Regions from separate parts of the Williamsia sp. M5A3_1d genome, predicted to be linked through region 2. Evidence: riboswitches for the same ligand, from Rfam matches in the RefSeq annotation. Region 2 holds a riboswitch; the other holds the start of a gene.
What was found. Region 2 has a riboswitch for S-adenosylmethionine ahead of ACLBW1_RS06790 (bifunctional o-acetylhomoserine/o-acetylserine sulfhydrylase). Riboswitches for the same ligand answer to the same signal wherever they lie in the genome.
Positions count from the first base shown of each region.

Region 1: it holds a riboswitch for S-adenosylmethionine, as region 2 does, so the genes downstream of both, ACLBW1_RS04885 (aminotransferase class V-fold PLP-dependent enzyme) here and ACLBW1_RS06790 (bifunctional o-acetylhomoserine/o-acetylserine sulfhydrylase) in region 2, are expected to answer to the same signal.

Region 1 is NZ_JBKEZX010000001.1:1,056,921-1,060,582, reverse strand. Features, by position in the region: gene alc (allantoicase) at 1-384, shown strand, start outside; gene ACLBW1_RS04885 (aminotransferase class V-fold PLP-dependent enzyme) at 430-1,713, opposite strand; SAM riboswitch class IV at 1,746-1,862, opposite strand; gene ACLBW1_RS04880 (isochorismate synthase) at 1,959-3,077, shown strand; gene ACLBW1_RS04875 (DedA family protein) at 3,273-3,662, opposite strand, start outside.
Region 2 is NZ_JBKEZX010000001.1:1,449,406-1,453,067, reverse strand. Features, by position in the region: gene ACLBW1_RS06795 (MFS transporter) at 22-1,281, opposite strand; SAM riboswitch class IV at 1,484-1,611, shown strand; gene ACLBW1_RS06790 (bifunctional o-acetylhomoserine/o-acetylserine sulfhydrylase) at 1,669-3,006, shown strand; gene metX (homoserine O-acetyltransferase MetX) at 3,009-3,662, shown strand, end outside.

The DNA of each region.
Region 1 (3,662 bases), 390 kb from region 2:
GGTCCGGCCCGCTCGATGGGTGAGGGATGGGAGACCTCGCGGCGTCGCGACGACGGCAACGACTGGGTCGAGATCGACCTCGCCGCACAGGGTGTGGTCTCGCTCGTCGAACTCGACACCAGCTGGTTCCTCGGCAACGCCCCCGGCGAGGCAAGTGTCCACGGACGCGACGGCGCCGACGGCGAGTGGTTCGAGATCCTGCCCCGCACCCCCCTGCAGCCCGACACCCGGCACCGCTTCGTGGTCGATGTCGATCGCCCGATGACCCGGGCGCGCATGGACATCCACCCCGACGGGGGCATGGCCCGCCTGCGCCTGTCCGGCTCCCTCACCGACGCCGGACGCGCCGATCTGCAGCGACGCTGGGATCACGGCGACAACTGACATCGGCGGCTGCTCGCATGGCAGCCCTCCGCGCGAAGGGTCAGGTCACGTGCGCGAGGTGAGGTCGATCAGCGCCGCGGCGAGACGATCGACGTCGTCGGAGCCGGTCCCGACACCGAAGCTGGCGCGCACCGCACCCTCGGGATGGCCCAGGTGGTGCAGCAGCGGATGTGCGCAGAAGCGGCCGTCGCGAACCCCGATGCCGTGGGCGTCGTTGAGGTGTTCGGCCACCGCGCGCGGTGAGTGCCCGGCGACGGTGAACGCGACGATGCCGACGCGGTCACGGCCGTCGGACCAGATGGAGAGCCGTTCGACGCCGTCGATGGCGTCGAGCGCGTCCTCGAGGCGGGTGCGCAGGAGGTGCTCGTGCAGGCCGATGCGCTCGAAACCGAGTTCGTCGATGGCGGTGCACGCCGCCGCGATCGCGATGGCGCCCAGCACGTTCGGGGTCCCGGCCTCGTGTCGTGCGGGCCCGCTGCGCCAGACCACCTCGAGTACATCCTCGGTCGGGGGCACGTCGGCCGTCGCGCCACCGCCGGCGAGGTAGGGCTCGGCGGCGTCGAGCCAGTCACCGCGACCGACGAGCACGCCGCACCCGAAGGGCGCGTACAGCTTGTGCCCCGAGAACACGAGGTAGTCGATGCCGTGGCCGGCGACGGTGATCGCGCGGTGCGGGGCGAGTTGGGCGGCGTCGACGAGGATGCGGGCGCCGGCGTCGTGGGCGATGTGGGTCAGCTTCGCCAGGGGCAGCACCTCACCGGTCACATTCGACGCGCCGGTGACGGCCAGCAGCGCCGCCGGCGCGCGGCGGAGTTCCTCGGCCAGGGCCGTGAGCGTCTCGGCGATCGTGGGGCGGCAGGTCACCACGCGGCACCGTCGGTCCAGCTGCGGCTTCGCCTTCGCGTCCGCCCCGGAACGCTGCCACGGCAACAGGTTCGCGTGGTGCTCGATGTCGAGGACCACGGTGTCGCCGGGGACGGCGCGGGCCAGCAGGTTGATGCCGTCGGTGGTGTTGCGGGTGAAGATCACCTGATCGTCGGCGCGGGCGCGCACGAAACCGGCCACCACCGCCCGGGCGTTCTCGTAGCGGGCCGTGGTGAGCTGTGAGAGATGTCCGGCACCGCGGTGCACACTGGCGTACTGCGGCAACGCCTCGGCGATCTCGGCGGCGACCGCGGTGAGCGCCGGCGCGCTCGCCGCGTAGTCGCCGTTGACGTAGCGCACACGACCGGCCGCACAGTCGACGGTCTCGTCGGCGCCGACGACGTCGGCGATCGGGTACACCGGCGCGAGCAGGGCGGCGGCAGGGGTGATGTCGGTGACAGACATGGTGGTCCTCTCGTCAGAGGACTCCTCGAGGGAGTCCGCGCTTGCGCACGTCCACCTCGGACGTGCGCCTGGTCGTCACCCGGAGCACCCCACCGCGGTTGGAGGGTTGCCGGTCAGCAAGCCGGGGCTGTGCGCTGACACTCATGACCTGGCGTCGAGGATGGCCGAGCCGGCATCGCGATGTCAACGCAGCCGCAGAGTTGGCGTCAGCGTGATCGAAAATCGGCGCGGGTAATCTCGGCGGGGTGCTGTTCACACTGTCGCGCCCTCACGGAACGGTCCGGGCCCGGTCGGCGACGCGGCAGTTCTCGTCGGCCGAAGATGCCGTCGCCGCGATCGCGACCGCCCGGTCGAGCGGCGCCCCCATCGCGGTGGTCGGCGCTCTGGCGTTCGATCCCGGCGCCCCGGACGCGTTGTACTCGGTCGACCATCTCGACGACTCGGAACCGTTGTCGCACAGTGTGTCCGCGGCCACACGGTTCGGGATCACACTGCACGCATCGATCCCCGCGCCGAGCGTCCACCGCGCCCGGGTCGCACGGGTGATCGGCGAGATCGGCTGTGGAGCTGCACAGAAGGGAGCTGCACAGAAGGTGGTGCTCGCGCGCGCGATCGAGATGACCGCCGACACCGAACTCGACGTCGAGGACCTCCTGACCGCGCTGGCGGCGGGCAACCCCGAGCACAACGCCTTCGCCGTGGATCTGTCGGCGGCCGGGCCGAAGTTCGAAGGGCACGTCCTCGTAGGGGCGAGTCCGGAGTCGTTGGTGCGCAGGGTCGGTCGGACCGTGACCTGCCATCCGTATGCGGGGTCGGCGGCACGATCGTCCGATCCCGTCGTCGATGCCGAACGCGGCCGCATGCTCGCCGCATCGACCAAGGACCATCACGAGCACCGACTCGTGGTGGAGCACCTCGTGAACGCGCTCGAGCCCTTCGCCGAGGCCGTCGACTTCCCCGCCGACCCCGTCCTGCTGAGCACCGGCGAGATGTGGCACCTGGCCACCCCGATCACCGCGACCCTGCGCGACTCGACGATGACCTCGCTCGACCTGGCGCGTCACCTGCACCCCACCCCGGCGATCTGCGGCACCCCCACCGACGTCGCGCGGCGAGTGATCCTCGACACCGAGGAGCCCCGCGACTTCTACGCGGGTGCGGTCGGCTGGTGCGACGAGACCGGCGACGGCGAATGGATGGTCAGCATCCGCTGTGCCGAACTGACCGCCGACCGACGCTCCCTGCGCGCGTGGTCCGGCGGCGGCATCGTGGCCGAGTCAGATCCCGACGATGAGCTCGCCGAGACCACGGCCAAGTTCGGCACCATCCTGCGCGCCCTGGGCTGTCCCGACCTGCTGGCCTGACCCCCGCCACCCCGTCGAGCGTGCCGAAACTGGACGCCGACCGTGCCAATGATGCGCTCGGGTCGACTCACTCGTGCGCTGGACCACCCACTTCGGCACACTCGGCGGATCATTTAGGCACGCTCGGCGGAAGGTTTCGGCACACTCGGCGGGTCGTTTCGGCACGCTCGGCGGAAGGTTTCGGCACGCTCGGGGTCAGCGGGGTGTGGCCTCGGCGAGGCGACGGGCGTGGCGGCGGTTGCGCAACCAGCTGATGCCGATGAACACCAGCGCGGCGACACCCACGACGAGCGCGCCGTAGAGGAGCAGTCGTGCGCCGACCGTCGCGCCGACGAGGTAGCCGATGACGCCGACCGAGATCACCCAGATGAGCCCGCCGATGATGTTGGCCATCAGATAGAGCTTGACCGGCATCCGTGACATGCCGGCGACGAACGGGGTGAGCGTGCGGACGTATCCGATCCAGCGGGCGCCGATCACCGTCGGGATGCCGCGTCGCTGCACGGCCTGCGCGACACGATCCCAGCGTCCGGGGCCGATCCGTCGGCCCAACCGCGACACCCGCATCCGGGGACCGAAGTGGCG
Region 2 (3,662 bases):
GTGTAACGAGGGGTCCCGACATCAATGGACGGCGGTGATCTCCTGCGCCGCAACCGGCTTCGTGTCGGCGTGGTCGTCGCCGCGATCGACGTGGGTGTCATGGGACACCACACGGTCGGAGCGGCGCTGCGCCACCAGCGTCACACCGAGCACCACGAGACCGGCCGCGGCGAGGGCCGCACCGAGCAGCGACGGGGCCCGGTAGCCGTACCCGGCGCTGATCACCAGTCCGCCGAGCCACGCACCGCCGGCGTTGGCGATGTTGAGCGCCGAGTGGTTCAACGCGGCGGCGAGGGTCTGCGCGTCGTCGGCGACGTCCATCAGACGCGTCTGCAGCGCGGGGACGAGCGCCGAACCCGTCACGCCGACCGCGAACACCAGCGGCAGCGCGGCCCACACGGTCCCGGCCACCACGGCGAACACCACGAGGCTGGCCAGGATGGCCACGAGTCCTGCGAACATCGTGCCGATCACCGACCGATCGGCGAGTGCGCCGCCGACGATGTTGCCGACCACCATGCCGATGCCGAACAGCATCAGCGCGAACGGGACGAGACCGCCGGGCAGACCGGAGACATCGGTGAGGGTGGTGTGGATGTAGGTGTAGAACGCGAACATGCCGCCGAAACCGACGACGCCGATGAGCAGGGTGAACCACACCTGTGGACGGGCCAGGGCGCCGAGCTCGGTGACCGGGTTGCTCGCGGTCATACCGGTCAGCGTCGGGAGGTACCGCACCAGCGACGCGATGGTGGCGAGCCCGATGACGACGACCACACCGAAGGCGGTGCGCCATCCGAACGCCTCACCGAGCCAGGTGGCGGCGGGGACACCGACGACGTTGGCGACGCTGAGTCCCAGCATCACCTGACCGACCGCCTTGGCCCGGCTGCCCGGCCCCGCGAGGTGTGCGGCGACGAGCGCGGCGACGCCGAAGTAGGCGCCGTGCGGGAGGCCTGCGACGAAGCGGGCGGCCATCAGGGTGCCGTAGGTCGGTGCGATCACGGTCGCGGCGTTGCCGACCGTGAACGCCAGCATCAGCGTGATCAGCAGGGCACGCCGCGACATCCGCGCGGTGGCCGCCGCGATCAGGGGTGCGCCGACGACGACGCCGAGTGCGTACGCGGAGATGACGTGGCCCGCGGTCGGCTCGGAGATCTGCAGCGAGTCGGCGATGCTGGGCAGCAGACCCATCGACACGAACTCGGTCGTGCCGATACCGAAGCCGCCCAGTGCGAGCGCGAGGATCGCGTTGCGGCGGGCGGTGGTGGACACGGACATGAGGCAACCTCTCGCAACAGGACTCGGGAGGCGCACACCGGTGGGCGCCGACGGCGACGATCGCTCGCCGCACACAGGGCATCTCAACGTCATGAGGTCGGGAAAAGATTCCAGACCCACCACACGCGAGGGCGATTCTTTCGAATCTGCGTGCGCGGGATCCTTTCGGGACGAAATCGGCGATGTTATATCCTTGACGCCAGGTCATGAGTATCAGCGCCAAGCCCCGGCTCGCTGATCGGCAACCCTCCAACCGCGGTGGGGTGCTCCGGGTGAAAGACCAGGTTGTGGGTGTTCGCCGACGGCGACGCTCCGCAGCAAGCGCGGGTCCGATGGTCGGACCCCACAGGGCACTGCCGCCCGCCGACCGAAAGAGAGCTGTACCCCATGTCTGACCTCCCCTACGACGGCACCCTCGAGTCCGAGGACCCCACCCTCAACTGGACCTTCGAGACCAAGCAGATCCACGCCGGCCAGACCGCAGATGCGGCCACATCGGCACGCGCGCTGCCGATCTACCAGACCACGTCGTACACCTTCCGTGACACCCAGCACGCCGCCGACCTCTTCGGACTCGCGGAGCCGGGCAACATCTACACCCGCATCATGAATCCGACGCAGGATGCCGTCGAGCAGCGCATCGCGGCACTGGAGGGCGGCGTCGCGGCGCTGCTGGTCGCCTCGGGGCAGGCCGCGGAGACGTACGCGATCTTGAACATCGTCGAGACCGGCGGACATGTCGTCTCCAGCCCGCGGCTCTACGGCGGCACCTACAACCTCTTCCACTACACGCTGCCGAAGTTCGGTATCGAGGTCACCTTCGTGGACGATCCGGAGGACCTCGACTCGTGGCGGGCCGCGGTCAAGCCCAACACCCGGGCGTTCTACGGCGAGACGATCTCGAACCCCAACAACGAGATCCTCGACCTCCCCGGCATCTCCGGCGTCGCTCACGAGAACGGGATCCCGCTCATCGTCGACAACACCGTCGCCACCCCCTACCTGATCCAGCCGCTCCAGCACGGCGCCGACATAGTCGTGCACTCCGCGACCAAGTACCTCGGTGGTCACGGCACCGCGGTCGGCGGCGTCATCGTCGACGGCGGGACGTTCGACTGGCGGGGTCAGCGCGACGGCGTCGACCTGTTCCCCGGGTTCACCACACCCGACGCGAGCTACCACGGTGCGGTCTTCGCCGACCTCGGCGCCCCGGCCTTCGCGCTCAAGGCCCGCGTGCAGTGGTTGCGTGACACCGGCGCGGCCATCTCGCCGTTCAATGCGTTCCTCATCTCGCAGGGCATCGAGACCCTGAGCCTGCGCATCGAGCGGCATGTCGAGAACGCACAGAAGGTCGCGCAGTTCCTCGAGGGTCACAGCCAGGTCGAGTCGGTGGCCTACGCCGGCCTGCAGTCATCGCGGTGGTACGAGCGCGGCCAGCAGCTCGCCCCCAAGGGTCAGGGCGCCATCGTGGCGTTCGAGATCACCGGTGGCGTGGACGCGGGCAAGCGCTTCGTCGACGCGTTGACGCTGCACAGCCATGTCGCCAACATCGGCGACGTCCGCTCGCTGGTCATCCACCCGGCGTCGACCACGCACTCGCAGCTGACTCCCGAGGAGCAGCTCGCAGCCGGTGTGGCCCCGGGACTGGTGCGTCTGGCGGTCGGTATCGAGGGGATCGACGACATCATCGCCGACCTCGAGACAGGATTCCGGGCGGCGAACTGATCGTGACCACCGAATCCCGGACGCCCACTGCCGCAGGTGAGGTCTCCGCACCGCCCGATTGGGAGACCGTCGGCGACGGGGCGTTGATCCACGCGTCCGTGGGTTCGGTGGAGCTCGACAACGGTGGCCGGATCGACGACGTGACCCTGGCGTTCCAACGCTGGGGCACGTTGTCGCCGACCCGCGACAACGTCGTGTTGACGCTGCATGCGCTCACCGGCGACTCCCACGTGGTCGGCGCCCCCGGTCCCGGCCACCCGTTGCCCGGTTGGTGGGACGGCCTCATCGGCCCCGGCTGCGCGGTCGACACCGACGAGTGGTGCGTGATCTCGGCCAATGTTTTGGGCGGTTGCGGCGGGTCGACCGGCCCGTCGTCGCCGGGTCCCGACGGTGCGCCCTGGGGTTCGCGCTTCCCCCACATCACCGTGCTCGACCAGGTGCGCGCCGAGGTCGCCCTGATGGATGCGCTCGACATTCGTTCCGTGGCGGCGGTTCTCGGTGGTTCGATGGGTGGTGCGCGATCGCTCGAGTGGCTGATCGGCTATCCCGATCGGGTCCGCAGCGGACTCGTGTTGGCCGTCGGTCCGCGGGCCACAGCCGATCAGATCGGCACCCAGACCACCCAGATCGCGGCCGTCACCTCCGACCCGAACTGG